3 regions of the Massilia sp. UYP11 genome follow, and region 1 is predicted to be linked to each of the others. Evidence: predicted binding sites of a transcription regulator. Region 1 holds the regulator's gene; each other region holds the start of a gene.
The links. The regulator FNR, encoded in region 1, switches genes on or off when oxygen is low (the NO sensors DNR and NnrR bind a similar motif). The targets are predictions, from matches to a motif close to TTGATNNNNATCAA.
Positions count from the first base shown of each region.

Region 2: the regulator FNR is predicted to act here: its motif matches at 7,026-7,039, upstream of oxc (oxalyl-CoA decarboxylase).
Region 3: the regulator FNR is predicted to act here: its motif matches at 3,467-3,480, upstream of ABIB38_RS09720 (KamA family radical SAM protein).

Region 1 is NZ_JBNDJE010000002.1:613,306-623,878, forward strand. Features, by position in the region: gene ABIB38_RS06195 (formate dehydrogenase subunit alpha) at 1-1,190, opposite strand, end outside; gene ABIB38_RS06200 (formate dehydrogenase) at 1,208-1,423, opposite strand; gene ABIB38_RS06205 (TorD/DmsD family molecular chaperone) at 1,410-2,093, opposite strand; gene fnr (fumarate/nitrate reduction transcriptional regulator Fnr) at 2,292-3,053, shown strand; gene ABIB38_RS06215 (transporter) at 3,159-3,974, opposite strand; gene ABIB38_RS06220 (SDR family oxidoreductase) at 4,075-5,121, opposite strand; gene ABIB38_RS06225 (penicillin-binding protein 1A) at 5,340-7,619, shown strand; gene ABIB38_RS06230 (metallophosphoesterase) at 7,629-8,462, opposite strand; gene ABIB38_RS06235 (hypothetical protein) at 8,496-8,804, opposite strand; gene ABIB38_RS06240 (catecholate siderophore receptor Fiu) at 8,890-10,573, opposite strand, start outside.
Region 2 is NZ_JBNDJE010000030.1:17,246-27,818, reverse strand. Features, by position in the region: gene fdhF (formate dehydrogenase subunit alpha) at 1-1,913, shown strand, start outside; gene fdhD (formate dehydrogenase accessory sulfurtransferase FdhD) at 1,910-2,773, shown strand; gene ABIB38_RS22905 (formate dehydrogenase subunit delta) at 2,770-3,024, shown strand; gene ABIB38_RS22900 (PAS domain-containing protein) at 3,375-3,803, opposite strand; gene frc (formyl-CoA transferase) at 3,888-5,138, opposite strand; gene oxc (oxalyl-CoA decarboxylase) at 5,233-6,939, opposite strand; gene ABIB38_RS22885 (Crp/Fnr family transcriptional regulator) at 7,083-7,691, shown strand; gene ABIB38_RS22880 (2-dehydropantoate 2-reductase) at 7,839-8,876, opposite strand; gene ABIB38_RS22875 (fumarylacetoacetate hydrolase family protein) at 8,894-9,661, opposite strand; gene ABIB38_RS22870 (hypothetical protein) at 9,771-10,088, opposite strand; gene ABIB38_RS22865 (LysR family transcriptional regulator) at 10,216-10,573, shown strand, end outside.
Region 3 is NZ_JBNDJE010000004.1:191,002-201,574, forward strand. Features, by position in the region: gene ABIB38_RS09710 (PQQ-dependent sugar dehydrogenase) at 1-657, opposite strand, end outside; gene ABIB38_RS09715 (MFS transporter) at 713-1,996, opposite strand; gene ABIB38_RS09720 (KamA family radical SAM protein) at 1,996-3,390, opposite strand; gene ABIB38_RS09725 (cache domain-containing protein) at 3,671-4,126, shown strand; gene ABIB38_RS09730 (methyl-accepting chemotaxis protein) at 4,190-5,905, shown strand; gene ABIB38_RS09735 (DNA-3-methyladenine glycosylase) at 5,941-6,510, opposite strand; gene ABIB38_RS09740 (HDOD domain-containing protein) at 6,670-7,527, shown strand; gene ABIB38_RS09745 (tetratricopeptide repeat protein) at 7,616-8,800, shown strand; gene ABIB38_RS09750 (pilus assembly protein TadG-related protein) at 9,326-10,573, shown strand, end outside.

The DNA of each region.
Region 1 (10,573 bases):
AGCGAATCGGCATTGGGGCCGACGTCGGTCGCGCCCTGGACGTTGTCGTGGCCGCGGTAGATGTTGGCGCCGCCGCCCGGGATGCCAATATTGCCCAGCACCAGTTGCAGGATCGACAGCGCGCGCACATTGGCGGTGCCGACATGGTGCTGGGTAATGCCCATGCACCAGACCACCGACGAAGGACGGTTGGTGGCCAGCATCTCGGCCGCCATGCGCACGGCCGATTCCGGCACGCCGGTCACGTCCGACACCTTCGCCGGCGGCCACTTCATGACCTCGGCGCGCACGTCCTCCATGCCCCAGGTGCGCTCTTCGATGAACTTCTTGTCTTCCCAGCCGTTATTGAAGATATGCCACAGCATGCCCCACACCAGCGGAATATCGGTGCCGGGCCGCACGCGCACGTAGTGGTCGGCGAACCGCGCGGTGCGGGTAAAGCGCGGATCGATGACGATCATCTTGGCGCCCAGCTCCTTGGCGTGCAGGAAGTGCAGCATCGAGATCGGGTGCGCCTCGGCCGGGTTGGATCCGATGAACAGCACCGCCTTGCTGTAGTGCAGATCGTTGAACGAGTTGGTCATCGCCCCGTAGCCGAAGGTCTGGGCCACGCCCGCGACCGTGGTCGAGTGGCAGATGCGCGCCTGGTGGTCGCAGTTGTTGGTGCCGAAGAACGACACCCATTTGCGCAGCAGGTAGGCCTGCTCGTTGTTGTGCTTGGAGCTGCCGATCACCATCAGCGCATCCGGCCCCGCGTCCTTGCGCAGCTGCAGCAGCTTGTCGCCGATCTCGTCGATCGCCTGGTCCCAGGAGATGCGCTGGTACTTGCCGTTCACCAGCTTCATCGGATAGCGCAGGCGGTGTTCGCCGAAGGCGTGCTCGCGCACCGAGGCGCCCTTGGCGCAGTGGGCGCCCATATTGATGGGCGAATCGAAGGCGGCCTCCTGCCGCACCCAGACGCCGTTGGCGACCACCGCGTCCACCGAGCAGCCGACCGAGCAGTGGCTGCATACGGTGCGCTTGACCTCGGTGGGCACCGGGGTATTCGGCACCGGATCGGCCTGGGCCGCTTCGATCACGTTCAGCGGCAGGTGGCGCGCCAGGGCGCCGGCGCCGGCGGCGACGCCGGCCCCGACCAGGAAGTGGCGCCGCTTCAGGGCGCTGTCGCGCGTAGACTTGACCAGTGACATGGGATACCTCGGCTTGCCTACCAGTAGGCGGCGGTCTCGTAGTAGCGGCGGATGTGCTCCGTCTCGTGGTAGCCGCGCTTGACCCTGGGGTCGGGCGCCGCCGGGGCGGCCTCCAGGGCCGCGCTTGCCGGGGCGGCGGCGGCCACCGCCAGCGCGCCCAGCGGAGCCGCCTTCAGGAAGCAGCGCCGCGCCGGATCGGGCTGGCCCGGCGTCTGTTGGTCATGCTTGCTCATCGGTCTCCCCTTCCACTTCAAAGCTTTCCGCCTCGATTGCCAGGAATGCCTGCGCGAAGCGCGCGACCAGGCGGTAATAGTTGGCGCCGTCGGCAGCGGCGATGTCGTCCAGCGCGCGCATGCACCAGCCGCCGATGTGGGCCTCGAAGAACCGCCGCTGCAGCGCCAGCGGCTGGCGCCGGATGCCGGGGGCGCCGGCGGCCAGCACGCGCATGGTCTCGCACAGCGCGCCAAGGTGGTCCTCGAACTCGCCCCGGCCGCGCATGCGCGCGAGGCCAAGCCGCGCCAGGTCTGCGCGCAGCAGCGCCAGCGGCGTGTCGTTCATGTAGCCGGCCAGGTAGCGCGAGCCATACGGGTCGACCGGCGGCGTGCCGATGCTGACGAAGAGCGCGTTGAATTCAGCGTGGACGGTCTCGGCGTCCATGACGCCGGACGCCAGGGTCAATGGCTCCCACGCGCGTTCCAGCGCCGGATCGCCGCCCTCGGCCAGGATCGGATCGCTGGTGGCGAGCGCGGCGAGCAAGGCGGCGTCGGGCGCCGCGAGGAGCAGGCGCGAGAGCAAGGCGTAGAGGTCGGCCCTGGCCTGGTCTTCGCCGCTGGGCGGTGCGGCCGGCGCGGCAACCGCGAAGAAGGCGGTATCGGCGGACCCGCTCGCACTTGAAGATGACACTGTCGATCACTCCAGTTGTCCAAGTTGTGGACCAAGTGTAGACGCCGATTCATATCGAGCGCGCACAGTTGCGGCCAACGCATTCCGGCAGCGTGCATCACAATTCTTGCAAGAAATTCGACGAGCGGCAGTGCAGGAGGATCAGCCAGGCAAGGCGTCTATAATTCCCGGTGTGCCGAACAACAACGACCATTCCTGATGAGCCAGCCCCTGCCCCGGCAAGCCGAGCCGCACCTGAACCTCCATGCGCTCAAGTCCTGCGCCCAGTGCAGCATGCACCGGTTGTGCCTGCCGATGGGCCTCGACGACGCCGAGATCGATCGCCTGGACCAGATCATCGGCCGGCGCCGCCGGCTCGCGCGCGACGAGCGCCTGTACGGCGTGGGCGAGCCGTTTCGCAACCTGTACGCGGTGCGCTTCGGCCACTTCAAGACCAGCCTGGTGAACGCCGCCGGCGCTGCCCACATCACCGGCTTCCAGATGGCCGGCGAACTGCTGGGCATGGACGCGATCAGCGGCACCCACCACTGCGACGCGGTGGCGCTGGAAGACTCGGAGGTGTGCGAGATTCCATTCACGCGGCTGGAAGACCTGTTCGGCGAGGTGCCGACCCTGCTGCGTCACTTTCACCGCATCATGAGCCAGGAAATCACGCGCGAGCAGAACGTCATGCTCCTGCTCGGGAACATGCGCGCCGAGCAGCGCTTCGCCGTATTCCTGGTGAACCTGTCGGCGCGCTACGCCACCCGCGGCTATGCCGCCGACCGCTTCCAGCTGCGCATGTCGCGCGAAGACATCGGCAACTACCTGGGCCTGACCATCGAGAGCGTCAGCCGCCTGCTGTCGCGCTTTCGGAAGCAGGGCTGGCTCCACGTCGACAGGCGCGAAGTGACGCTGCTCGATCCGGTCAAGCTCAAGGCGCTGGCGGCCGGCACCGACGCCTGCAGCCCGATGGCGTGAAGCCATGACGCCGCGGCTCTCTTGCGAGCTGCACCTGCGCAGTGACGACCGCGTGCGCCGGGGCGATCGGCTGCACCGCGGATGACCGATGCAACCGCTGCGGCCTCAGCGTCGCACCGATAACCCGAACGCCAGGCCCAGATCGGGCGTATGCCGATTCAGCCCATGCACCACCATCGCATCGACCTGGCAATTCCTGTTCAGTCGCCAGCTCACGCCCGCGTCGACCTGCACCCGATCGCAGCCATGCGACGCCGAGGCGATCTGCGGCGCCGCCACTTCAAAAAATCCCTGGACGCGTTCAGTGAATTTCTTGCCCAGCGACGCCGCCAGGATTGCGTAGCGGTAACGCGCGCCGTCATCGTCCACATCGGCGCCGGCGCCCGGCGTCACGGCCAGCGACCAGCCGTTTGGCAGCTCCCATTCCGCTGCCAGCACCATCTGCGGCAGGACACCCTTGGCCCGCAGTGCCGCGCTGCCGGTCGGCAGCGCGATGGCGCCGATCAGCCCCAGCGCAGGACGCACGCCCTCGCCGTCGGCAAAACGCCATTTGAATCCGATCGACGTGGCGTTCCAGCCCGCGCTCGTGGTGCGTGCGCGCGTCGCCGGATCGACGGCGTGCTCGATGCTGCGGCCGTCGGTCTCGACGCGCAGTTCCGTCGTGTCTCCCAGGCCGATACGCAGCAGCGCCGGCGTGCTCAAGGTGCGCACGTGCAGGTCGTCGTTGCGCTGGCGAGCCCAGTCGACGCCGATCTCGAGCTGCAAGCGGCCATGGCCGACCACCTGGCTGGAGTTGGCGACGTCGGGGCGGTCGGGATTGATGGCGTCGCCGTCATCGGCGAGGGCCGCCCCGGCACTGCAAGCCAGCACGAGGAGCGCTGCCTGACGGCGCGGGCGCGTAAGGGATGGTGGAAAAATCATGCGGTCGGATAGGCGAGATTGGACACAGGATGCGAAGGCAGGGCCGGCGCCGTCGCAACCCGGCCATTCTACGCCGTCGGCGCCCGCGCCAGCTACACCGTCAGGGCAGCCATTTTGCAGCGCGCAGCCGCTCGAGGGCGGTGACGATCGTCGCGCCGGGCTCCACCGCTTCGGTAAACCCGGCGCGCCGGATCTTGCCCATGTCCGACACCATGTCGAACTCGGTATTGAACACGAAGTCGCCGAACCACCAGCCGACCTGCTTCTCGAAAGGCATCGACTGCAGGCCGTGGCGCTGCACGATGCGCTCCCACGCCGCCGCCTTGAGCGGCATCTGCCTGGCCAGCGAGAATGGCTGCGTGGGTCCCACTTCCATGTCGAAGGCCGCCGCCACCTGGCGCCACACGCGCTCCCAGCGGAACGGTTCATTGACCAGGTTGAACGCTTCGCCGCGCGCCGCCGGATCGAGCGCCGCCCAGACGCTGGCGCGCGCCATCCAGTCGGCATCGGTGGTCTGGGCCAGCACCCCCGAATACACCTTGTCGGTTCCCGGGAAGCGCAGCGGCGCGCCGGCGTCCTTGCTGAGCGCGGCGAACATGCCCATTACCATCGCGATATTCATCGGATTGCCGGCGATGTCGCCCACCACCACGTCGGGCCGCAGGATCGACCATTCGAGCTCGCCGGCGGCGGCGCGCTCGCGCAGCAGGTCTTCCTGGGCATAATAGAAGTTGGGCGTCATGTGGCGCGGGTCGTCCTCGTAGAACGGCGCCTGCGCGTGGCCCAGGTGCACGCCGTACACCTTGGCCCCTTGATAGTGCACCACGCGCTGCAGCGGGGCGCCGACCGCCTTCAGGCCGTCGAGCAGGTTGCGCAGCATGCCGGCGTTGATCCGCTCCTCGTCGAGCAGGTCGGTCCCGCCCTTGAGCGCGGCGTAGAACACGTGGGTGGTATCGCGCGCCGCTTCCAGGGCGCTGGCGCTGGCCTGGGCGTCGGTCAGGTCGGCCTTGACGGTCTCGACGCCGTCCACGAAGGTGCGCGGCAAGGCCCGCACCTTCCAGTCGGGTCGTCCGTGCAGCTCGCGCACGACCGCATGGCCGATGATGCCGCTGGCGCCGACGACCAGTGCGCTGTATTTGGTGTTCATCCATCTCTCCTGATTAAAATCGACTGGCGCAAGGATACCCGTTCCGTGCGACCCGCGTCGGCCCCTGCCCCGAATGCGCCGCCCACCGACGGCGCTACCAAGGTAGCGCCAGACGCTGCGCTCTGGGGCATGTCGCGCTACCTGGGCCTTTGCGCATGACCCGGGCGGCGCGCGACAGTAAGATCGGCCGCGTTCGACCAACCGTCCACGAAGCCGTCATGAAATCACCCCGCTCCCTCGTCATCCTGTTCTGCTCCCTGCTGCTCGCGACCGCCCCTCGCGTGGCCGGCGCCTCCATCCTGCCGGAGGTCCCCGACATCAAGGCCGTCACCGACTACCGTCCGAAGATCCCGCTGCGCGTGTACACCGCCGACCAGGTCCTGATCGGCGAATTCGGCGCCGAGCGGCGCGAGTTCGTCCCCGTATCCAGGGTGCCGGCGCTGCTCAAGGCGGCCGTGCTGGCGATCGAGGACACCCGTTTCTACGAGCACGGCGGGGTCGACTGGATCCGCGCGCTCGGCGCGGCCAAGGCCAATATCGGCGACTTCGGCAGCCAGGGCGCCTCGACCATCACGATGCAGGTGGCGCGCAACTTCTTCCTGTCGCGCGACAAGACCCTGCCGCGCAAGCTGCGCGAGGTCGCCCTCGCCTACAAGATCGAGCAGGCGCTGTCCAAGGACCAGATCCTCGAGGTCTACCTGAACCAGATCTACCTCGGCCAGCGCGCCTACGGCTTCGCCAGCGCGGCGCGCACGTATTTCGGCAAGCCGCTGCCCGAACTGTCCCTGGCCGAGATCGCGATGCTGGCCGGCCTGCCGCAGAACCCTTCCAGCAGCAACCCGGTATCGAATCCGCAGGCGGCCCGCAAGCGCCAGCAGGTCGTGCTGGGGCGCATGCGCGAACTGGCGCTGATCACCGAACCGCAGTACCGCCACGCCCTGGCCGAGCGCCTGCAGGTGCGCAGCGACGGCGCCACCCTGAATCGGCGCGCGGCCTGGGTCGCCGAGCTCGCGCGCCAGGCCGTCCATGCCCGGTTCGGCCAGGCGGCCTACGAGCGCGGCATCACGGTGACGACCACCATCGTGGCCGCCGAGCAGGATGCGGCCTACGCAGCGGTACGTCGCAACGTGCTCGCCTATGACCGCCGCCACGGCTACCGTGGCCCGGAAGCGCGCATCGCGCTGCCGGCCGGCGCCGGCGAAAGACTGGACGCGATCGCCGCCGCCCTGCAGAAACGCCCCTTTGTCGACGGCTTGAGCGCGGCGGTGGTCGTCGCCGCTTCGCCCAGGCGGGTGCGCGCCCTGCTTGCCAACGGCGAGGCCGTCGAGATCACCGGAGCGGGGCTGGCCTTCGCCGCTGGCGCCCTGTCGGGCAAGGCCAGGCCGGCGACGCGACTGGCGCCCGGCGCCGTCATCCGGCTGGCCAGGCCCGCCGGCGGCGCCCCGTCGATCGCCCAGCTGCCCGAGGTGGCGGCCGCCTTCGTGGCACTCGACACCGACACCGGCGCCTACCGCGCGCTGGTCGGCGGCTTCGATTACTCGGTCCACCAGTTCAACCACGTGACCCAGGCCTGGCGCCAGCCGGGATCGAGCATCAAGCCCTTCGTCTATTCGGCGGGCCTGGAACGCGGCTTCTTCCCGGGCACGCAGATCCTCGACGAACCGCTCGAGCTGAACGCCGGGCAGGCCCATGCCAACTGGTCGCCGCGCAACGACGACAATGTGTTCGAGGGTCCGGTCACGGTGCGCCACGCGCTGTCGCGCTCGCGCAATGTGCCCACCGTGCGGATGCTGCACGCGCTGGACGTCGACTATGCCCGCGCGCACCTGGCGCGCTTCGGCTTCGACGCCGCGCGCCAGCCGCGCAACCTGACGCTTGGCCTCGGCACCGGCGCCGTCACGCCGCTGCAGATGGCCGGCGCCTATGCGGTGCTGGCCAATGGCGGCTACCGGGTGCAGCCGTGGCTGATCGCGCGCATCCAGGATGGCGACGGCAAGGTCCTGTTCGAGCATGCGGCGCCACGGCCGCGCCAGGAAAGCGCCCGGGTGCTGGACGAGCGCAATGCCTTCATCGTCGACAGCATGCTGCGCGACGTCACCCGCGTCGGCACCGCGGCGGCGGCCTCGCGCCAACTGCAAAGGCATGACCTGGCCGGAAAGACCGGCACCACCAGCAACGCGGTCGACGGCTGGTTCGCCGGCTACGGCGGCGGGGTGGCGGCGGTCGCGTGGATGGGCTACGACGAGCCGCGCTCGCTCGGCGGCCGCGAATTCGGCTCGACCCTGGCGCTGCCGATGTGGATCGACTTCATGCGCGTGGCGCTGGCGAAGACAGCGCAGCACGAGCCGCTGCCGCCGCAAGGCGTGGCGCGCGCCGGCGGCGACTGGGTGTATGCCGAGTATGCCGACCATGCGGAACAGGAACGCCCGCCAGAGGCAGGCGACGGATTCGAGGCCCTGATGGGCACCCTCTCGTCGGCCGGCGAGGCGACGCAGTAGCAGGATTGCCTACAGCTCGATCACCAGCTCGGGCCGGAAACCCTCCTGCTCGCCCTTGCTCAGGTAGCCGAGCGGATTGGCCACCACGCGGCATGACCAGGACAGGGGGCCGTCGCGGCCCTCGACCACGTAGTCGTTCAGGCAGTGCAGGTGGCCGTGCATCCACAGCTGCGCGTGCTTGAACAGGCCGTCGAGCGCATTGCAGAAGCCCGCCGTGCCGGCCGAGAGGCCGTAGCGCGGATCGGCGCTCATCAGGCTCGGCGCGAAATGGGTGACGACGGCCGTCTTGCCTTCGAACGGCGTGGCCAGCGCCGCGCCCAGCCAGGCCTGGCAATCGAGCGACATGGCGCGGATGCCCTCGGCCAGCACCTGCTCGCCATCCTTCAGGGTCGTGTTCTTGCTCAGGTAATAGTTCGCCGCGCGGAACGCCTTGTTGCGCTGCTGCAGCTGCCTGGTGAGGTCGGCCTCGCGCAGCGCCAGCGCGTCGAAATCGCTCCACAAGGTGGTGCCGATGAAGCGCACGTGATCGATGACCACGATCTCGCGGTCGAGCCAGACGATGCCGAGCCGCTCGCAGGTGGCGCGCAGCCGGTCATAGGCGGCGGCATGGTCGAGCGCATCGAACTCGTGGTTGCCGGGAATGAACAGCACCCGCTTGCCGGCCAGCGCCGGCAATGCGGGAGAGAAGCGCTCGAGTCCGAAATCCTGGGTTTCCAGGCGCGAGCCGGCCTGGTAGGAACCGATGTCGCCGGCCAGCACCACGACGTCGGTGTCCGGCAGGATGAGCGGCTGGAAGCCGGGGTAGCGTTCGAGGTGCAGGTCGGAGAAAAGCTGGATGCGCATGGGCGCCGAGTATACCGCAGGCGCCGCCCGGCTTCAGGCCGCGCCGGCCCCGGCCCCCAGCCGCGCGATCTCGACCGAGCCGCGCTCGTCGAAGATCGGGCAATCCTGCGCCAGGCGCACCACCGCGTCGAAGTCCGCCGCCTCGATCACCGAGTAGCCCGACAGCGAGCCGCCGGACGGCTTGGGGCCGAGAAGGCGGCTCGGGATCTCGATGCTGTCCTGCGTCAGGCTGCCCGGATCGAGCAAGGCCGGGCCCAGGGCCTCGAACCAGGCGGCCCAGCGGTCTTCCTGGCGCTCGCCCGGTTCGGATGCGCCGCGATAGATGATCAGGAATCGTTCCATGTCGTCCCTCCATGAAGGTGGACTCAACATAGCAGAAGCGGACCGGCGGTGACGCACCGCAGGCCCGCCCCTGCCATCGAACGCCTCAGAAGCGCACGTTCGCCGTCAGGCTGGCCGAGCGCGGCGTGCCCGGCGTGTAGCGGTAACCGCTCTTGTTGATGGCCGCGACATACTTCTCGTCGCCGATGTTGTACAGGTTCAGGCGCAGGTCGACGTTCTTGCTCACCTTGTAGCCGAGCATGGCGTCGAACACCCAGTACGAATCGGTATGGGCCGGGGTGCCGATCGCGCCGTCGGTGCCGCGCGCCAGCTTGTCGGAAAAACGCGCGCCGCCGCCGATGCGCAGGCCCCAAGGCAGGTCGTACGAGGTCCAGGCGGTGAACGACTGCTTCGGCGTGTAGGTCAGGCTGTTCTCGCCGGCGGCGGTGACGTTGCGGCCACGCTCGACGCTGGTGTCCAAGTACAGGTAGCCGGCGCTGATCAGCCAGTGCGGCGCCAGCGCGCCGGTCGCGCCCAGCTCGACGCCCTGCACCCGCTTCTCGCCGGTCTGGTAGTACTGCAGGTCGGCCGGATCCTGCTCGACCTCGTTCTCGACGTCGGTGCGAAACAGCGCGGCCGACAGCGACAGTCTGGACTTGAGCAGGTCGAGCTTGCCGCCGAACTCGGTGGTGACCGTCTTTTGCGGCTCGTAGATCGGGTTCTGGGCGCTGTTGGCGTTGCCCGACACGGTGAAACTGGCGCCCGGCGGCTGCCTGGAGCTGGCCACCATCGCATACACGCTGCTGTTGGCGGTCGGCTTGTACAGGGCCGACAGCTTGCCGTTGACGAGGTTCTCGCCGACCTTGAAGCGGGTCGGGGTCAGCACGTTATTGGTCAGCGCCACCACCGAATAGTCGCCGCGGAAGTGGTCCAGGCGCACGCCGCCATTGAAGATCCAGCGTTCGCCGACCTTGACGGTGTCGAACACGTAGACGCTCTGGGTGTCGACCTGGCCCTCGTTGTAGGCACCGGTGCGGCGCACGTCGACCGGCGTGATCGGCGCCTGGCGCGGATCGGGGCGGTAGATGTTCGCGGCCGGCAGCGTGCCCAGGCCGCTCAAGCCCCGGGTGGTCTGGCGTTCGCTGGTCAATTCCAGGCCCGTCACCAGGGTGTGCGACACGGCGCCGGTGTCGAACTGGCTGGTCAGGGTCGTGACGTTGGTGAGAATCCTGTTTTCCTGGTCCTTGCCGGTGCGGATGCTGCGCGCCAGGGTCCAGGTGCGGGGGTCGCCCTGCACCGGCGTGGCCAGGTTGGCGGCGCTGGTGAGGAAGGCGGTCAGCAGGTAGTCCTGGCTGGTCTTGCCGTAGCGGCTCGTGTTGTGCAGCTTCATGGTCGGCGAGAAGTCGTGCTCGATGCGCACGGTGGCCATGTCGGCTTTCACGTCGTCGTAGTCGTCGACCGAGCCGTAGAAGTTCTTGGGGTCGACCTTGGGGGCATCGGCGACCCAGGGCCTGGCGCGGTCCGGGCTGGTGTAGCCGGGCAGGCCGATCACGTACACGCCGCCGTCGGGGATGTTGTCCTGGTCGACGTGCAGGTAGTCCAGGTGCACGCGGGTCGGGCCGTTCAGGCCGAAGCCGATGCTCGGCGCCACCGCCCAGCGCTTGTTCTCGACCACGTCGCGCGCCGCGCTGCCCGAATCCTGGGCCAGCACGTTCAGGCGCACGGCGATGCCGCGCTGTTCATCCAGCACCTGGTTGGCATCAAACGTGATGCGTTTCTGGTCGCCGCTG
Region 2 (10,573 bases), on a different contig from region 1:
AGGAAGTGTCGTGGGACGAGGCGCTCGACTACGCGGCATCCGAATTCAAGCGCATCCAGGCCAAGCATGGCCGGGACGCGATCGGCGGCATCGTCTCGTCGCGTTGCACCAACGAAGAAGGCTACCTGGTGCAAAAGCTGGTCCGCGCGGCGTTTGGCAACAACAACGTCGACACCTGCGCCCGCGTGTGCCACTCGCCGACCGGCTACGGCCTGAAAACGACGCTCGGCGAATCGGCCGGCACCCAGACCTTCAAGTCGGTGGAGAAGGCCGACGTGATCCTGGTCATCGGCGCCAACCCGACCGACGGCCACCCGGTGTTCGCCTCGCGCATGAAGAAGCGCCTGCGCCAGGGCGCGCGGCTGATCGTCATCGATCCGCGCCGCATCGACCTGGTCAGGTCGCCGCACATCCGCGCCGACTACCACCTGCAGCTGCGGCCGGGCACCAACGTCGCCATCATCAGTTCGCTGGCCCACGTGATCGTCACCGAAGGCCTGATGGCGAACGATTTCATCACCGAGCGCTGCGACCTGCGCGCCTTCGCGCAGTGGCGCGCCTTCGTCGCCCAGCCCGAGAACTCGCCGGAAGCGATGGAAGCGATCACCGGCGTGCCGGCGCAGCAGGTGCGCGAAGCCGCCCGCCTGTATGCGCTCGGCGGCAATGGCGCGATCTTCTATGGCCTGGGCGTGACCGAGCACGCGCAGGGCTCGACCGCCGTCATGGGCATTGCCAACCTGGCGATGGTCACCGGTAACGTCGGCCGCGCCGGGGTCGGCGTCAATCCGCTGCGCGGACAGAACAACGTGCAGGGCTCGTGCGACATCGGTTCGTTCCCGCACGAGCTGCCAGGCTACCGCCACGTTTCGGACACCACCGTGCGCACCCTGTTCGAACAGGCCTGGGGCGTGCCGCTGCAGGCCGAACCGGGGCTGCGCATCCCGAACATGTTCGAGGCCGCCCTCGACGGCAGCTTCATGGGCCTGTATTGCCAGGGCGAAGACATCGTCCAGTCCGACCCCAACACCCAGCACGTCACCGCGGCGCTCGAAGCGATGGAATGCATCGTGGTGCAGGACATCTTCCTGAACGAGACCGCCAAGTATGCCCACGTGCTGCTGCCGGGTTCCTCGTTCCTGGAAAAGGACGGCACGTTCACCAATGCCGAACGCCGCATCTCGCGCGTGCGCAAGGTAATGCCGCCACGGGCCGGCTATGCCGACTGGGAAGTCACGATGGCGCTGTCGAACCGGCTGGGGTATCCGATGAATTACCGCCACCCGTCCGAGATCATGGACGAGATCGCGCAGCTCACGCCGACCTTCAGCGGCGTGAGCTACCGGCGCCTCGACGAACTGGGCAGCATCCAGTGGCCATGCAACGACGCGGCGCCGGAAGGCACGCCGACCATGCACGTCGACGGCTTCGTGCGCGGCAAGGGCCGTTTCATCATCACCCAATACGTCGCCACCGACGAGAAGGTGACGCGCAAGTATCCGTTGATCCTGACCACCGGCCGCATCCTGTCGCAGTACAACGTCGGCGCGCAGACGCGCCGCACCGAGAACGTGCGCTGGCACGCCGAAGACCGGCTCGAGATCCACCCGCACGACGCCCAGGAGCGCGGCATCGAGGATGGCCAGTGGGTCGGTATCCACAGCCGCGCGGGCGAGACCGTGCTGCGGGCGATGGTCACCGAGCGCATGCAGCCGGGCGTGGTCTACACCACCTTCCACTTCCCCGAATCGGGCGCCAACGTCATCACGACCGAGAATTCCGACTGGGCCACCAACTGCCCCGAATACAAGGTCACGGCGGTGCAGGTGATGCCGGTGCAGCAACAGTCGGACTGGCAGCTGGAATATGCCCGCTTCAATCAGATGCAGCTGGGCCTGGCGGAGCCGGTCGCATGACGTGCGCCATCGACCTGGCGCCGCAAGACCATGTAGCGGCGGTGGCCTACGCGCCGAGCGCGCGCATGGCGGTCGCGCGCATGCGCGCGGGCGCGGCCGCACCGGAGGCCCCGACCGAGGATGAGCTGGCCGAAGAAGTGCCGGTGGCGCTCGAGTACAACGGCGTCTCGCACGCCGTGATGCTGGCGACGCCGGCCGACCTGGAAGAATTCGCGCTCGGCTTTTCGCTCAGCGAAGGCATCATCGCCTCGCCCGCCGAATGCTACGGGGTCGAGATCACACGCGGCGCGGCGGGCATCACCGCCCACATCGACGTGGCCGCCAAAGCCTTCATGCGCCTCAAGGAACGGCGGCGCAGCCTGGCCGGTCGCACCGGCTGCGGCCTGTGCGGCGCCGACAGCCTGGCCCAGGTGATCCGTCCCCTGCCGCTTCTCGCGCCCACGCGCGCGCTGTCCGGCGCGGCGATTCGCCGCGCCCTGGCGCAGGCCAGGACCCGGCAGCCGCTCAACCGCCTCACCGGCGCCACCCACGCGGCCTTGTGGTGCGGCCGTGACGGCGCGCCGCGCGCGGCGTTCGAGGACGTCGGCCGCCACAACGCCCTCGACAAGCTGATCGGTGGCCTGCACTTGCAAGGCGCCGACCTCGCCGATGGTTTTTGCCTGATCACCAGCCGCGCCAGCGTCGAGATGGTGCAAAAAGCCGCCACCGTCGGCATCGGCGCGCTGGTCGCCATCTCGGCGCCGACCGCCCTCGCCGTCCGTACCGCGCTCGGCTGCGGCCTGACCCTGGTCGCCTTCGCCCGCGGCGACGACTTCGTCGCCTACGCCCACGGCGCCAACATCGCTATGGAGTCCGCATGAACATCGACAACCTGGTCACCATGGCCAACCAGATCGGCACCTTCTTCGCGTCCTATCCCGACCCCACGGAGGGCCGCACCGAGATCGCCAACCACCTGCAGCGCTTCTGGGCGCCGCGCATGCGCAGCCGGCTGTTCCTGCACATCGACGAGACGCAGGGCGAAGGACTCAACCCGTTCGTGATCGAAGCCTTGCTGGAGCACCGGCGCGACCACATGCCGCCGCCGCCGCCGGGTGGCGACGCAGGTTGATTGCCAAAGTCATTCCGGCAACCTGAACACGTCATTCCCGCGGCGTGGATATGTCATTCCCGCGGCCTGGATGCGTCATTCCCGCGCAGGCGGGAATCCAAGCCCGTTATGCAGCCACTCCGTTAGAGCGCAGCGGCAACGCGTAAAACCTGGATTCCCGCCTTCGCGGGAATGACGTGCTTGGGTCGCGGAATGACGTGCTCGGGTCGCGGGAATGACGTGCTCGAGCCGTGGAATGACGTGCCCGGGCCCTGGAATGACGTGCCGGGGCCGCGGAATGACGTGCCGGGGCCGCGGAATGACGTGCCGGGGCCGCAGGACCAACATGAAGCGCACTTCCAGGCGCACGCTCAAGCCTGCGTTGTCTCGAGCTGGGCCAGGCGCGCGCGCAGCTTGCGTTCTTCTCCCCAGCGTTCGGTCTCGTCGCGCACCACGGCGACGATCGCCGACACTTCCCCGTCCGGCCCGTGCAGCAGCGCCACCGTGAAGGCGATCGACAAGGGTTTGTCGTCCTTGTGCACGGCCGGCACCCGCAGCACGTCGGCGCCATAGCGCGTCTCGCCGGTGGCCATGGTCTTGTGATAACCGTCCCAGTGCCGCTGGCGCTGGCGCTGGGGCACGATCAGGTCCAGCGACTTCCCGATGGCCTCGCTTTCGGTGAAGCCGAAAATGCGCGTGGCGGCGGCGTTCCAGAACGTGATGTCGCCTTGTGCATCGCAAACGATGACGCCGTCGCCCAGTGCCTGCAGCAGTTGTTGGAAATCGATATCAGCCTGCATGGTATCTCCCCCATGAAAAAAAAGGTGCGCGCGGCAGACCGCCGACGCGCACCGAAGTTTCGTTTTATCCAGCCAGTTCCGCGCTCACACCACCTGCTTTTCGTGCAGCGCCGCGATCTCGTTGCTGCTGTATCCCAGGCTTTCCAGCACTTCGTCGGTGTGTTCGCCCAGCAGCGGCGAGCCCTTGATCTCGACCTTCATGTCCGAGAACTTGATCGGGCTGCCCACGGTCAGGTACTTGCCCCGTTCCTTGTGCTCGACCTCGGCGATCGTGCCGCTGGCGCGCAGCGATGGATCGGCGGCGATTTCCTTCATCGACAGCACCGGCGAGCACGGGATGTCGTACTTGCGCAGGATGTCGACCGCCTCGAATTTGGTCTTGTCCTTCAGCCACTCCTCGATCGTCCCGAAGATGTCGAAGATCTTGTCCTGGCGCGCGAGGGCGGTCATGTACGCGGGGTCGTCGATCCACTCTTCCTTGCCGATCGCCTTGCAGATCGGCGCCCAGGCATGGCCCTGGATGGTGAAGTAGATATAGGCGTTGGGGTCGGTCTCCCAGCCCTTGCACTTGAGCACCCAGCCCGGCTGGCCGCCGCCGCCGGCATTGCCGCCGCGCGGCACGACATCCGAGAACTTGCCGTGCGGATACTGCGGATATTCTTCGAGGTAGCCGACCCGGTCCAGGCGCTGCTGGTCGCGCAGCTTGACGCGGCACAGGTTGAGCACGCTGTCCTGCATCGACACCGCCACTTTCTGGCCCTTGCCCGTGGTGTCGCGCGCACGCAGGGCGGTCAGGATGCCGATCGCCAGGTGCATGCCGGTATTGCTGTCGCCCAGGGCGGCGGCGCTGACGGTTGGCGGGCCGTCGTCGAAACCGGTGGTCGAGGCCGCGCCGCCGGCGCACTGTGCCACGTTTTCATAGACCTTCAGGTCTTCGTAGTGGTGACCGTCGCTGAAGCCCTTGACCGACGCCACGATCATGCCCGGGTTCAATTCCTTGATGTGCTCCCAGGTAAAGCCCATGCGATCGAGCGCGCCCGGGCCGAAGTTCTCCACCAGCACGTCCGACTCCTTGATCAGCTTGGTCAGGATTTCCTTTCCTTCTGGCTTCTTGGTGTCGAGCGTCAGCGAACGCTTGTTACTGTTGAGCATGGTGAAATACAGGGCGTCGACGCCGGGGATGTCGCGCAACTGCGAACGCGTGACGTCGCCCGCGCCGGGACGCTCGACCTTGATCACGTCGGCGCCGAACCACGCCAGCAGCTGGGTGCAGGCAGGGCCGGCCTGGACGTGGGTGAAGTCGATGATCTTGATGCCTTCGAGTGGTTTGCTCATGATGTCAGTCTCCTTTATGCAGTCGATATTGCGGAAACCACCGGCGGCCTCATGGGCGCCGGCGGTCGTGCCTGTCGCTGTGTCGCGCGTGATGTCACTTTTTCGCGTTGCTTTGCGGATTCAGATTGGTCAGGCGGCCGCTTTCGGTGCCGGCCGACTCGTCGATCACGGCATTGATCAGGGCCGGCTTGCCGGCCGCGATCGCCTCGCTCAGCGCCCGGGTCAGCTCTTCCGGCGTGGTGGCGTGGTAGCCGATGCCGCCGAAGGCCTCGATCATCTTGTCGTAGCGGGCGTTCTTGACGAACACGGTCGGGGCGACGTCCTTGCCGCCGGTCGGGTTGACGTCGGTGCCGCGGTAGACGCCGTTGTTGTTGAAGATGATGGTCGTCACCGGCAGCTCGTAGCGGCAGATCGTCTCGAGTTCCATGCCGCTGAAACCGAAGGCGCTGTCGCCTTCGATCGCGACCACCGGCTTGCCGCTGACGACGGCCGCGCCGATCGCATAGCCCATGCCGATCCCCATGATGCCCCAGGTGCCGGAGTCGAAACGCTTGCGCGGCTGGTACTGGTCGACGATGCTGCGCGCATAGTCCAGGGTGTTGGCGCCCTCGTTCACCAGGTTGATGTCCGGATGCTGCTTGAGGACGTCGCGGATCGCGCGCAGGGCGGTATGGAAGTTCATCGGCGCCGCATCGCGATTGAGCAGTGCCGCCATCTTGGCCATGTTCTGCTCCTTGCGCTCGGCGATCGGGTCGAGCCATTCGGCATCCGGCTTCGCGATGCCGGCGCCGTCCAGCCCGTCGAGCAGGGCCGCCACGCACGAGCCGATATCGCCGATCACGGGCGCGGCGATCGCCACGTTGCTGTCGATTTCGGTGGGCGAGATATCGATCTGGACGAACTGCTTGGGTTTGCCCCAGGTCTTGCCCTTGCCATGCGACAACAGCCAGTTGAGCCGCGCGCCGATCAGCACCACCACGTCGGCCTCGGCCAGCACGTAGGAGCGGGCCGCGGAGGCCGACTGCGGATGCGTATCGGGCAACAGGCCCTTGGCCATCGACATCGGCAGGTAGGGAATGCCGGTGCGCTCGACCAGCGCGCGGATGTCCGCATCGGCCTGCGCGTAGGCGGCGCCCTTGCCGAGCAGGATCAGCGGCTTCTTCGCGCCCTTGAGCAGGTCGAGCGCGCGCTGCACCGCGTCCGGCGCCGGGATCTGGCGCGGCACCGGGTCGACCACCTTGATCAGCGAACGCTTGGCGTGGCCTGCCTCGATCGTCTGCGCCAGCAGCTGGGCCGGCAGGTCGAGATAGACGCCGCCCGGGCGGCCCGAGACGGCGGCGCGAATCGCCCGCGCGACGCCGACGCCGATGTCCTCGGCCTTGTTGATGCGGTAGGACGCCTTGGCGTAGGGCTTGGCCGCGTTCAGCTGGTCCATTTCTTCATAGTCGCCCTGCTGCAGGTCGACGATCTCGCGTTCGCTCGATCCTGAAATCAGGATCATCGGGAAGCAGTTGGTGGTGGCGTTGGCCAGCGCCGTCAGGCCGTTGAGGAAGCCCGGCGCCGAGACCGTCAAGCAAATACCCGGCTTTTGCGTCATGTAGCCGGCGATTGCCGCGGCATTGCCGGCGTTCTGTTCATGACGAAAGCCGATGAAACGCATCCCCTCGGCCTGCGCCAGGCGCGCCAGGTCGGTAATCGGAATGCCGACCAGGCCGAAGATCGTATCGATGTCGTTGTGTTTCAGGGCATCGATTACCAGGTGGAAGCCGTCGGTCACGTCTACCGATACGTGGTTAGTCATTGCTGTCTCCAGTTATTGTCGATCCGGGCAGAACGCGGTGTGTATCGCCCGCAAACCATCATATCCAGCACGTCTGATTTGTCTCATTGACCATGGTCAATTTTGGCCGCATCATGTGAGAATCACGAAAATCGACCGCGTTCATGACGACTATTGCAAATCACTCGGAACGAAACATCATTCGTCTGCAGTTAAAGCAGAATGTAGTGCTCAAGGAACTGCGCGACAGTGAAATGGCGGCGCTCGAGCCGTACCTGACGATCGAGAACCACCAGAAAGGCGACTTGCTGCTGAACCAGGGTGTGCACGAGATGTCGCAGTACTTCATCCTGGACGGCATCCTCAAGCGCCAGGTCTCCAACCAGGAAGCCAAGGAAATGATCCTGCGCTTTTCGGCGGAACGCGACATCGAAACCAGCTACGCCGCCTGGTGCCTCAAGACGCCGACGCCTTTTTCCATCGCCTGCGTCACCAAGGTGCGGGTGGCGCGCATGCCGCTGCCCCAATGGGTCGATTACCTGGCAAGCCACCGCACCGTGAAGCAGGCCTTCGAATACGAGGTCATGAACCTGATGAGCGCCATCATGGCGCACACCATCACGCTGCACCTGCTCGACGCGCCGGGCCGGGTCCACCGCTTCATGCGCAAGCACCCCGACCTGTTCGAACGGCTGCCGAAGAAAGAACTGGCGGCGTACCTGAACCTGTCGCCGGAAACGCTGAGCCGCCTGAAGAATCGGGGAAAGATCTGAAGGTCGAGCAAAGCTGTTTGCTTCGTTTGCTCGAAAACGTCGCCCCCGCCCTCGCCGGGCGCCTTGGCGGGGGCCCAAGCGCTGCATGCGTTACCGAGACGCTTGCAAACTTGGGCCCCCGCCTCCGCGGGGGCGACGTGCATGCGGCTAAACTGTCGATACCGGCGTTACCGGCGTCACCGCCCTCTGCAGCTTTACCCCGCCGCCCTCTTCGGTCATGGTCTGCTCCAGCAGCTTGACGAGCGCATACGCCGAATCGATATGCGGCGTGGGTGTGCCGGTCATGCGCGCCAGTTCGATCACCGACCCGACCAGCGCATCGATCTCGGGTCCCCGGCCCGCCTCCACGTCCTGCAGCATCGAGGTCTTGTGCTTGCCGATCTGCGCGGCCCCCTCGATACGGCGGTCCAGCGGCACGCGGAAGGTGATGCCCAGCTTGGTGGCGACCGCTTCCGCCTCGCGCATCATTTCCGCCGCCAGCTCGCGCGTGAGCGGGTACTGGCAGATGTCGACCAGGGTCGAATGAGCCAGCGCGCTGATCGGATTGAAGCAGACGTTGCCCCACAGCTTGAGCCAGATCTCGGCGCGGATATTGTCGAGCACCGGCGACTTGAAGCCGGCGTTCTGGAAGCAGGCCGACACCGCAGTCACCCGCTCGCTCGCCGTGCCGTCCAGTTCCCCCAGCGGGAAGCGCGCGCCTTCGATGTGCCGGATGACGCCCGGCGCCACCAGTTCGGCGGCCGGATAGACCACGCAGCCGAGCACCCGCTCCGGGGGAATCCGGCGCGCCAGTTCGCCGCCGGCGTCGACGCTGTGCACGGTGCGCCCGTCGAACTCGCCGCCATGGCGGTGGAAATACCAGAAAGGTATGCCGTTCTGCATCGTCACCACCACGGTGCGCGGCCCGAACAGCTTGCCGATCTGGGCCGATACGCCATCGACCTGGTGCGCCTTGAGGGCCAGGATCACCAGGTCCTGCTCGCCGGCCGCGTCATAGTCGTCCGTCGCCCGCACCTCCGAGGCCACCTTCTCCTCGCCATCCATCTCGATGAGCTTGATGCCGTTGGCGCGAATCGCCGCCAGATTGGCTCCCCGCACGATGAACGTCACCTCTTCGCCCGCCAGCGCCAGCCTCGCGCCGACCAGGCCGCCAATTGCTCCCGCTCCAATCACTGCGATCTTCATGACCCACCCCTTGTCGTTTACTCGAACCGATTGATGAGCTTTCCGATGCCGTCGATCTCTACCTCGATCGTGCTGCCCGGGCGCATCGAGCCGACGCCGACCGACGTCCCGCACAGCAGGAGGTCGCCTGGCTCCAGTGTCATGTCCTGCGAGATCCGGCTGACCAGCTCGGCCACCGAAAACACCATGTCGTTGATCGGGTAATCCTGGCGCACCTCGCCGTTCAGGGTCGTGCGCACGACCAGCATGGCCGGGTTGAGCCCGGTGGCGATGACCGGGCCGAACGGGCAAAAGGTGTCGAAGCCCTTGGCGCGCACCCACTGCGGAAAGGTCGGGTCGCGCGCGATGATCTCGCCCACGGTGACGTCGTTGGCGCAGGTATAGCCGAACACGTAGTCGGCAGCGTCCTCGACCGGGACCGCGCTGCAGCGGCGGCCGATCACGATCGCCAGTTCGCCCTCGAACGCCACCTTGCCCTCGCACCGCGGCTTGCGGATCGTGCCGCCCGGCGCCAGGTAGGACGTCGGCGGCTTCATCAGGTAGAGCGGCTCGTCCGGGGGCTCCAGGCCCAGCTTCTGGCCGAGTGCATGAAAGTTGTTCCACATCGCCAGCACCTTGCCAGGCACGCTCGGTGTGAGCACCTCGACCTCGTCCAGGTTCACCGACAGGTCGGTGCGCTGCGGGCTGTCGAACATATCGCCCTTGAAGATCCGTATCTTGTCGCCCTCGATCGTGCCGAAACGTACGGTGTCGAGGTGTTGAAAGCGTATCCAGTGTCGGATCATATGATGTCTCTCGTACGTCGGGTCGGTGGATGGCTGATTGTGGAAGAACCGATTCCGTATATCCTTGACCACGGTTAAGATTCGAAAATCTCAGCAGGCCCGCTCGGGCCTAGGCGCCGATCTGGCGCTGCTGCAACGCGGACCAGTCGATGAAAGCCCTGGGATTGCAGCCGGCGGCGCTCAGCTGCGCCTGGCAGCGTTCCTTGGCGGCCAGGATCGCCTCGACCAGGAAGTCGGCGTCGTGCGCGCTCAGGAGGTGCGGTTGATGCCGCGCCAGGTAATTGCGCAGGCCCGTGCGGTCGTCGGCGCCGGCGACCGCGCTCGCATAGAGTCCGGTGTCCCAGACCCAGCTCAGTCCCAGTTCATGAAAGGCCGCGTTGTAAGCGTTGCATTCGGCATCGATGTCGCTGCTGCAGATCGTCGTCATGGCACTCTCCTTTGGTGGTTGCGGTCGAGCTGTGTTGAAACCATCGTAGTCCAACAAAATGATGAGTAATAGTGAAAGTTTTTAGGGATAATCATTAACGACTGCTTATACCTGGATGGGGGCACCGATGAAGAACGCGACACTGCGACAACTGAAGGTCTTCGAGACGGTCGCGCGCCGCCTCAGCTTTTCGCGCGCCGCCGAGGAGCTGCACCTGACTCAGCCCGCCGTATCGACCCAGGTCCGCACGCTCGAGGGCCACGTCGGCATGCCCTTGTTCGAACAGCTGGGAAAGAAGATCTACCTGACCCAGGCGGGCGAAGAGCTGCTGCACTTCTGCCGCGCCATCATCCAGCAGTTCGATGAGGCCGAAGATGCGATGGCACAACTCAAGGGAATCGCCGGCGGCAAGCTGAACGTGGCGGTGATCAGTGCCGGCGACTACTTCTTTCCACAGCTGATGGTCGCGTTCGCGCGCCAGCATC
Region 3 (10,573 bases), on a different contig from region 1:
CGCGTACAGCTTGCTGCCGTCCTTGCTGGCGATGATGTTCTTGGTCCAGTGGTGGTTCAGCGGACCGCCCGGCAGCGGCGCCACCTGCTGCGGTTTATCCAGGATCTCGGTCGCGCCCTCCTGGTACGGAAAGCGCACCACCGCGTCGGTATTGGCCACGTACAGCGTGTCGCCCACCAGCGCCATGCCGAACGGCGAATTCAGGTCTTTCAGGAACACGCGTTTCAGCTCGGCCACGCCGTCGCCGTCGGCGTCGCGCAGCAGGCTGATGCGGTTCGCGCTCGGCACGCCGGCGCCGGCGCGCGCCATCACCTTGCTCGTCACCCAGTTGCCGATGCCGCTCTTGGCGGGACGCTCCGGCGCGTTGGTCTCGGCCACCAGCACGTCGCCATTGGGCAGCACATACACCCAGCGCGGATGGTCGAGCGCCGTGGCGAAGGCGTTGACCGCCAGGCCCGGCGCCGCGACCGGCGCCGTGTTCGCCGGCCAGCTCCTGGCCGGGGCGATGTGGACGGTCGGAACCAGCGTCTTGTTCGGCTCCGTCAGGGTCGGCTGCGACCCCATGTCGGCGCCGGCCGGCAAGGTCGACTTGTCGCCGCAGGCGGCCAGCAGGAGCACGGCGGCGCCGGCGACCATGAACGGCAGTGGTTGATGCATGACTTCCCCCAAAAATAGAATGGGGGAAGTGTATATGACAACGCGACCGTGTATGTCACGGCTGAGAAGTCCCAAGGGCCGTGCGCCGGCGCGCGAAACGCCACAGGCCGGGCAGCTGGATCGCCACCAGCAGGGCAAAAGCGGCGCGGTAGGCTTCGGGCGGCGCGCGGCCGAGCAGGTCGGGCTCCCACAGGCCGATCACCAGCCCGAAGCCGGCCTGCACCAGGAAGGCGCCGATGAAGATCAAGAGGTTCAGGAAAGTCGCGGCGCGTCCCGTCAGTTCGCGCGGCATCGATTGCGCCACGATGGCGTACTCGATGCCGGTGATCGTGCCCACCAGCGTGAACATCACCGACAGCATCGCGAAGCTGGGCCGGTAACCGATGACCATGGCGGCCTGCACCAGCACGAAGAAGGTGATGCCGGCGGCCGCCACGTCGAGCGGCGGCATGCCGCGCCGCCCGGCCCATTCGGTGACCATGCCGACCGCGATCGCGCCGAACACCACCGCCGCCATCCCCAGGTAGAGCAGATAGGCGACCGCGGGCTCGGAATAGCGGCCGACGTCGAGCAGCCAGCGCCCGATCCACAGGCCCTGCACGCCGAAGAACACCGCATGCGGGATCAGCACCAGCGAGGCGACCGCGCGAAAGCTCGGCGCGCGCCAGACTTCGCGCAGGGCCGGCAACAGCGGGCCGCGCTGCGCGACCGCGCCGGTGGCCTTTGGATACAGCAGCGCGATCAGTAGGCCAGTGCAGGCCACCAGCGCCGCCAGCAGGCAGAACAGGCCGCGCCAGTCGGTGTATTCCAGCACGGCGCGCACCGGCATGGTGGCGCTGGCGGCGCCCATGCCGCCGACCGCGATCAGGTAGCCGTGCACCGACGGCAGCCGGTTCGGCGCGATCCAGGTGGAAATCGCCTTGACCGCCGCCATGAAGCAGCCGCCCAGGCCGCAGCCCATGATGGCGCGCGCCGCCAGCAGGCCATAAAAGCCGTCGCAATTCGCGAACAGGAGCGCGCCGCACGAGGCCAGCAGCAGCAGCACCACCTGCACCCGGCGCGGCCCGTAGCGGTCCAGCGCCATCCCCACCGGCAGCTGGACCAGGGCGAAGGCGAAGAAGAAGGCGCTGGTGAGCAGCCCGAGCTGGCCCGGCGTGAGCGCCAGCGCCCCCACCAGGTGCGAGGCCAGCACCGCGTTCACGTTGCGCAGCAGCGAAGACAGGAAGTGCCCCAGCGCGAACGGCAGGAACACGTAGACGAACACCCCCACGCCGGACAGGCGCAGGGGCGCCGCGCAAGCCACGGCGCCCGGCTGCATCATCGGCCCCGCGCCTGGCATCAGGCCGCGTCGGGCTGGGCTTCGCCGCGCTGGCCCATTGGCACCAGCGGGATCACGCGGCCGCCGGGTCCGCGCAGCGGACCGCCGCTTTCCATTTCGAAGAAGAAGCGGTCGCGCCCGAACGCGGGTTTCAAATGATCGAGCCAGGTGGCGTCGGGGTCGAACCTGGCGAAGAACGGGCGGCGCACCCACTCGGGATTGCGCGCCTGCAGGAACTGCAGCGCGAACAGCTTTTCGCCGTTGATGGTCACCACGCCGTCGATCACGACCTTGCCGGGGAAGGCGCTCATCGACGGCCCGCGCACGGTGCGCGACAGGCCCGAGACCATCGAATAGGCCTCCTGGAAGATCTCGTGGGCGCGCGCCAGCGGCAGCGAGAAGTAGTCGCGCGGGCCGGTGTCGCGCTCGACGAACATGTAATAGGGGATGGCGCCCAGGCGCACCCCGGTGGTCCACAGTTCGGCCCAGCTCTTCGGGTCTTCGTTGATGTGGCGGATCAGCGGGCCCTGCATGCGCAGGGTGGCGCCGGTGCCGACGATGCGCTTGACCGCCTGCTGGGCGATCGGCGCGCGCAGCTCGACCGCATGGTTGTAGTGGCCCATGATGGCCAGGTTCTTCCCGCTCGCCACCACCTTCTCGAACAGGCGCATCAGGTCGTCGCTGTCCTTGTCCGACACGAAGCGCTGCGGCCAATAGGCGACCGACTTGGTGCCGATGCGGATGTTCTGGATGTGGGCCAGCTCGGGGGCCAGCAGGGGTTCGAGGAACTCGCCGAGCGAGCGCGTATTCATGATCATCGGGTCGCCGCCGGTGATCAGGACGTCGGTCACGTCCGGATGCATCTTGAGGTAGCTCACCAGCTCGCCGCACTCGCGCGCGTCGAACTTCATCTCGTCCATGCCGACGAACTGCGGCCAGCGGAAGCAGAAGGTGCAGTAGGCGTGGCAGGTCTGGCCGGCGCTGGGGAAGAACAGCACGGTTTCCTTGTACTTGTGCTGCAGGCCCTTGAGCGGCGCGTCGTTCACGCGCGGGACGTTGTGCGTCATCTGGCCGGCCGGGTGCGGATTCATGCGCATGCGGATGTCGTGCACCAGGCGCGCGATCGCGGCGTCGTCCTTCTTGTACAGCACCAGATCGCGCAACTGCTCGTATTCGTGGGCCGGCAGCATGTCGCGGTGCGGGAAAGTCAGGCGGTAGATCGGATCGTCGGGCACGCGCTTCCAGTCGATCAGCTCATCCATCACATAGGCATTGGTGCGAAACGGCAGCACGTGCGATACCACCTGCACGGCTTCCTGCAGCTCGGGCGTGAGCCATTCCCATTGGCGCGCTGTAACGATGGACTGGCGAGTATATGGTTTGAACTTGGAAGGCGTCGATGCAGTCGTGGTCACGAGAATTCTCCAGTGAGATGACAGGCGGCAAGTTGCCGGTAAGCACTCATCTTAGGGAGCCTGTATGCAACTGGAATTGCCTTCCATCAACGTCATCGCTTCTCCGGCTCGCTTTAAAACAAACCTGTGATGTAGTCCGGCGAAGTGACGCAAGGACACAACGCGATGGGCTCGCGACCTCTGTCGTTGTGCGAACGCAATCCGGCGCCGTCGCGGCTCGGTACATTAGTCGTGCACTTGAGAAATATCCTACTGAACACACCCGAAAGGAAAGCCACCCATGAAGATGTTCGCTACCGCCGCCGCCCTCTGCCTGGGACTGGCCGCTCCCACCGCCTTTGCCAACGAACCGACCGAAAAGGACGCCATCGCGATGGCCGAGCGCGGCGCCGCTGTCATCAAGGCCAAGGGCAAGGCCGAGATGATGAGGCTCATCAACGCCAAGGATCCGAGCTTCGTCCAGGGCTCGCTGTATGTCGACCTGCGCGACGTCAAGACCGGCATCGTGCTGGCCCACCCGTACAACCCGTCGATCGTCGGCAAGGATCTGACCGACGTGCCGGATGCGAACGGAAAAAAATACCGGCGCGAGATCATCGAGCTGGCCGCCGCCAAGGGCAAGGGCTGGGTCGATTACCAGTACAAGAATCCGAGCACCGGCAAGATCGAGCCCAAGACCACGTATATCCTGCTGGTCGACGACGTGGTGCTCGAAGCCGGCATCTATAAGAAATAATTGCGGTTCGCGTCGCGTGGACGGCGCCGCCGTCCACGCTGCGCGCCTCTAGGAGTGACTCCCATGCTGAACAAACTGCGGATCGGCCAGAAACTGTTGCTGGCCCCGGGCCTCGTGCTCGTCCTGCTGACCCTGCTTTCGGCGGCCGCCTACTACGGCATGGTGCGCCAGAACGCGTCGCTCGAACACATGGTGCAGGTGCGCGCCGCGCGCCTGCAGGCGGTGGCCGACGTGGCCGGCGAGGCGCGCTTCGCGCATGCCAACGCCTACCAGTTCCTGGCCTGGGTCAATGGCAGCTTCGCCCAGAACCGGTTGGCCGCCCTGTCCGCCGATATCGGGCGCAGGCACGCCGCCATCGGCGAACAGCTGGACAAGTTCGCGCAGGCCGCCGAACAGCACGAGCGCGCGCCGATCGAGGCTTCGCAGGCGGCGCTGGCGCGCTACCGCAAGGCAGTCGGCGAGACGATCGAAATGGCGTCGGTCGACCAGTCGATCGCCACCAATTCGATGCAGAAGGCCGAGCAGCAGTTCGTCGCCCTCGACGCCGAACTGACGCGCCTGGCCCAGCTCGAGAAGAAGATGAGCGAGGCCGCCCACGCCGCCGCCAAGGCCGAGTTCCGCAGCCTGGGCTTGAGCATGGCCGGCCTGGTGCTGCTGTCGATCGGGCTGTCGCTGGCGGTGACGATGCTGGTGCGGCGCTCGATGCTGGGCGGGATCAATGCGATCGCGCGCACGGTCGGCGAACTGGCCGAGGGCCGGCTCGACGCGCCGCCCTTGCACGCGAAAGGCCGCGACGAGATCGACGACACCGCGCGCGCGCTGGACCACACCATCGCGCGCCTGAACGCCGCCCTGCACAGCGTGATGAACGCGGTGCGTTCGATCGACACGGCGTCGCAGGAAATCGCCAGCGGCAACCTCGACCTGTCGACCCGCACCGAGATGCAGGCCGGCTCGCTCGAGCAGACCGCCAGCACCATGGAAACCCTGACCACGGCGGTCAAGGACAATGCCAGCAATGCGCGCCAGGCGTCGGAGCTGGCGGCCGAAGCGGCGCAACTGGCATCGCGCGGTGGCCAGGCGGTGCAGCAGGCGGTGACGACGATGGAATCGATCCAGGCCAGCTCGCGCAAGATCGTCGAGATCATCGGCGTCATCGACGGCATCTCGTTCCAGACCAATATCCTGGCCCTGAACGCGGCGGTGGAAGCGGCGCGCGCCGGCGAACAGGGACGCGGCTTCGCGGTGGTGGCCTCCGAGGTGCGCACCCTGGCCCAGCGCTCGGCGGCGGCGGCCAAGGAGATCAAGGGCCTGATCGCCGATTCGGTGAACATCATCGAGCGCGGCAACGCCTCGGTCAGCGAGGCCGGCGCCAGCATGGGCGACATCGTGTCCTCGGTGCGCCAGGTGAACGACATCATCGGCCGCATCAGCATCGCCAGCACCGAGCAGGCCGACGGCATCGCCGAGGTCAATCGCGCGGTCGGGCAGATGGATGGCATGACGCAGCAGAACGCGGCCCTGGTCGAACAGGCCGCGGCGGCGGCCGAAAGCCTGCACGAGCAGACCGTGAACCTGGCCAAGGCGGTGGCGATCTTCCGCATTGCGCCAGACCTGGACGCCGACGCGGCGGGCGTCGAAACGCAACAGGAGACGATCGCGGAAGACGCGCCGGAATCGGGCTTCCAGGGCGTGGGCGAGCGGCGCGCCTCGGGCAGCGCGATGCGCGGCGGCCCGATGCGCGCCCTGCCCGCGGCGCCCGCGCGGCGGCGCGCCTGACGCGCGACCCGGCGCGGCCATTCCGCGCGCCGCGGCTAGCGGAACGGCCGGCTGACGAAACGCGAGCCGGCCAGCCCAAACCGCCAGGGCACGTCGACCGCCTTCGAGATGCCGATGCGCGGGCCGGCCACGAGCGGCAGGCTTGGTGCGGCCGGCAGCAGTTCGAATGGTTGCTGCGCCAACGCCATGCCGTCGTGCGCACGGTTCACGCCCAGCGCCTGGCACAGCTTGCCCGGCCCGGAACACAGCGAACGTGCGTCCAGCGCATCGCGCCGCGCGCGCATGCGATCCAGTCCCGCCACCGGTTCCAGCGCCCGGATCAGGACGCCGGCGCCGTGTCCAGGCTCCTGGCACACGAAGTTCAGGCACCAGTGGATGCCGTACGATCTGTAAACATAGGCATGCGCGGGCGGGCCGAACATCGACGCGTTGCGCTCGGTCGGCCCGGAATACGCGTGCGAGGCCGGGTCTTCGTGGTCATAGGCTTCCGTCTCGACGATCCGGCCGCCGACGCCGTCGACCAGCACCGTGACGCCGATCAGCTGCTGCGCCACGAGGTGCGCCGGCTTTGAGAAATCGATTCCTGCAATGGTTGAGATAGCCATGCGAAGATTCTAGCGTGGGACAGCATGACCCGCCGTTTTGGTGAAATTGATACAAGAACAGAGCAATGAAGGCATTGCCTTGCTGCAATAACTAAATGAGTCGGGTATAGTGACAGCGTCCTCCGTATTTCCGCGAAGCCTATCCGCGCCTCCACTTCCATGAACACCGTCGTCGAGCCCATTCCGCAGATCGACCAGGTCGATGCCCTGATCAAGTCGATCCGCATCCCGCCTCGGCCCAGCCTGCTCGCCGACCTGCAGCGCGAACTGACGGCGGAAGATCCTTCGCTGGATGCCATCGGCACGATCGTGGCGAGCGACGTCGGCATGTCCGGCGCCCTCCTGAAACTTGCCAATTCGTCGATCTATGGCGGCCGGCGCAAGGCCAAGTCGGTCGAGCAGGCCATCCTGTTCCTCGGCATTAACCAGGTGGCGGCGCTGATGACCGGCCTGCTGGCGCGCCGCGCGATTCCGGCCAACAGCGCGGCCCTGGCCAGCTTCTGGGACATCTCGACGCGCCGCGCGCAGGCGATGGTGTTCCTGTCGCGCCGCCTGCGCATGGGCGAGGCGGACGTGGCCCACACCTTCGGCCTGTTCTGCGATACCGGCGTGCCGCTATTGATGGAGCGCTTCAAGGATTACAACGTCACCTATGGCGCGGCCTCGCTCGAAGCGGTTCGTCCCTTCACCGCGCTCGAAGTAGAACGCCACGACACCAGCCACGCCGCCGTCGGCTGCCTGCTGGCGCGGAACTGGGGGCTGTCGGACCACGTGTCGTGGGCCATCCTGCACCACCACGATTACGCCGTGATCGACGACGCGTCGACGGCCTCGCCGGTGCGCTCGCTGGTGGCGCTGTCGCTGCTGGCCGAGAACGCGATCTGCCGCTACCAGGGCCACGCCGAATCGACCGAGTGGAACAAGGGCGGCGCCGCGGCCTGCGCCTACCTGGGCTTGTCGAGCGAGGAAACCGCCGAGATCCTCGACGAACTGCTGGAAGCCTTCCACGAAGACTGAAGCCTTTCACGAGGATTGAAGCCTTTTGACTTCTGCCTGACGCAAGCGGATACTGGAAAGTCACTACCCGCGCGTACAGGGAGGAGACATGAAGCGCCTCGTGACCGGACTGCTGTCGCTGTCCCTGCTGCTGGGCGGCTGCGCCAGCACCTCTCCCTCCCCTTCTTCCGTTCCGCCATCGGCGCTGTTCGCCGACGAGCGCTTCGCGCCGCCGTCCGAAGCGGTCGGCGCGCAGGACCTGTTCGCACTGAGCCCCGCGATGCGCGACTACCTGCACAGCGCCGCCTTCACCCAGCGCCTGCACGCCAAGGGCATGCGCCATGGCCTGGTGGACGCGCTGTACAGCAAGACCGACCTGAAGCTCGAATACGAGTCGCGCATCACGCGCACCGCCAGCGAAACCTACGAAGCGCGCATGGGCAACTGCCTGTCGCTGGTCATCATGACGGCCGCCTTCGCGAAGGAACTCGGGATGCCGGTGCGTTTCCAGAGCGTGGAGGTGGCCGACAGCTGGAGCCGCACCGCCGGCATCTACCTGTCGAGCGCCCACATCAACATCGGCCTGGGACAGCACGCGTCCGACGTCCTGCGCGGCCATGACCCCGACCGGGTGCTGGTGGTGGACTTCATCCCGCGCGAGCAAGCCGCGAGCCTGCGCACCCGCGAGCTGGACGAACAGGACGTCGTCGCCCTGTACCTGAACAACCGCGCCGCCGAAGCGCTGATACAGGGCCGCATCATCGATGCCTACTGGTGGGCGCGCGCGGCGGTGGCGGCGCGTCCCGGAACGGCGAGCACCCTCAATACCCTGGCCGTGATCTACCACCGTCACGGCGAGCTGGCGCTGGCCGAGCGCGCCTTCCAGGCCGCGCTGGCGCGCGAGCCCGAGAACCTGTCGGTGCTGCGTAACCTGGAGCTGCTGCTGCTGGCGCTGGGCCGGCCGCTGGAAGCGCAGGCGCTGGCCAGGCGGATCGCCTCGATCGAGCCGACCCCGCCGTATCACTACTTCGACCTGGGCATGGCGGCGCTCGAGGCCGGCGACTTCGACGCGGCCGTGGCGCACTTCGGGCGCGAGGTGAAACGCTCGCCGTACAACGACGAGTTCAGGTTCTGGCTGGGGATCGCGCACTTCAAGCTCGGGCATATGGGCGATGCGCGCGAGCATATCGCGCTGGCGGTCGATCACAGCACGCGCGGGGATATGCGCGAGGTGTATTCGGCCAAGCTGGCGCATTTGCGCAAGGTGGCGGGGACGGGGACACGGTTTCGTTAACAGCGTCCGATTCACGGACTACACGTTACTGTTCCTCCCACAGTGGATTCCAGCCGGCTCATCCAAGTGCCCAGGAACGGCTGACGAACAGCGTCGTGGTCTATCGACCGCAACAGCTGCGCGCCGCCTCGAACCGATTTGGCCGCCACAGGATGCCTCGCCTTATTGCAGCACCACCGCTTCCCATTCGTCGAACGCCGGGTCGGCCGCGGCATGCGCGAGCCATCGCTCTTCCCGCTGCCGTATGACGCTTGGCCGATCCGCCCGGCCGTGATAGTACCGGGCATTCAGCTTCAGGATGATGGGCGCGCGTGTCGCTCGACGTTGCCGCCAACTCGCCCGCTCGAACCAACGAGCTTGGAAGCAGGAAAATGATGGGATAGCGCTAAATGTGGATCAATGAAGGAGCACTGCCTCCCTGCTGCGTGAGTCGGAAAGGCTGCGAATTCTCAACGTTTCCCACGGCCCCCTTCCTAGAATGAACCTATGGCGCACAGCGTGTGACGCGACTAGACGGGAGAGAACATGGCGCCGCTGGCTGAAAGAATTGTCCGTCATCTCGCCAGGCCGACTGGCACCTTCGGCGGCGCACTTCAGGGCCGTCCCCGATATCGGCCACACCAGGGGGGGGCTTTTGCCGTGATGTCCGTGCCAGCCATGCTGGTCATGCTGGCCATGTGTGGGCTGGCAATCGATATCGGAATGATCTACAACCGGAAGGTCGAGCTTCATGGGATTGCCAAGACGGTTGCGCTCGCAGCGGTACGGGAGCTGGACGGCACCGCGGACGGCATCACCAGGGCATTAGGTGCAGGAAGGACTGCCGCGAGCGCTCATACCTACCGTTACGGTGTGGCCATTCCATGGCTGGACAGCGCAATTTCGTTCAGTACTACACCAGGGCCGGGTGCAGAATGGATAAGCGACGCCACCGCAAGGTCGCGGCCGGCCGCAGTCTTCTACGTCAAGGTCGACACCTCAGCACTGGATAGTGCCGTAGGAACAGTGGGAACCATTTTTATGCCGGTCATTTACGGCGCTATCGGATCGGGTGAGGTTAGTGACAAAGCGGTTGCGGGACGATCCGCACTCAACGTCACCCCTTTCGCGGTATGCGCCATGTCGGCGGTTCCTGGCGCTGGACGTACGAATTCCACTGGTAATAGTGAGCTGGTCGAGTACGGGTTTCGGCGAGGTGTCACCTACGATCTGATGGCACTGAATCCAAACGGCACGACTCCTGTTAACTTCGTGGTAGATCCCGTCTCTCCGCCAGGAGGACTGGGCGCTACCGACAACACCAGCGCTGGCACAGTCGCACCCTTCATCTGCACCGGTCGCATGTGGACACCGCGCGTGACGGGAGGGGCCATCAGGGTTACCTCTCCGTTTCCAATCGGTTCGCTCTACCAGCACCTCAACTCGCGCTTTGACGACTACAGCGGCGGCAGCTGCAATCCGCATGGCGCCCCGCCTGACTTCAACATCAAAGCTTACGCCTATGATGTCACGAACGGCATTCCGTGGATGAATCCCAAGCCGACATCGCACAGCGCCGCGCCCCAGGTCGACGGAGCCAGACTTCAAACGGTCGCCGATTCCTCGAGCGCTCCTGCCAGTGCCGGCATGTACGGCCCTCTCTGGTCTTATGCACGGGCAGTGAAATTCTCTACATACAGGGAAGGGGTTGCCGAGCCAACCGGAGGGTACCCACGCTTTGCAACGTCAGACTGGTCAAAACTTTATCCGTCCGGGCCGAGCGCAACATCCTAC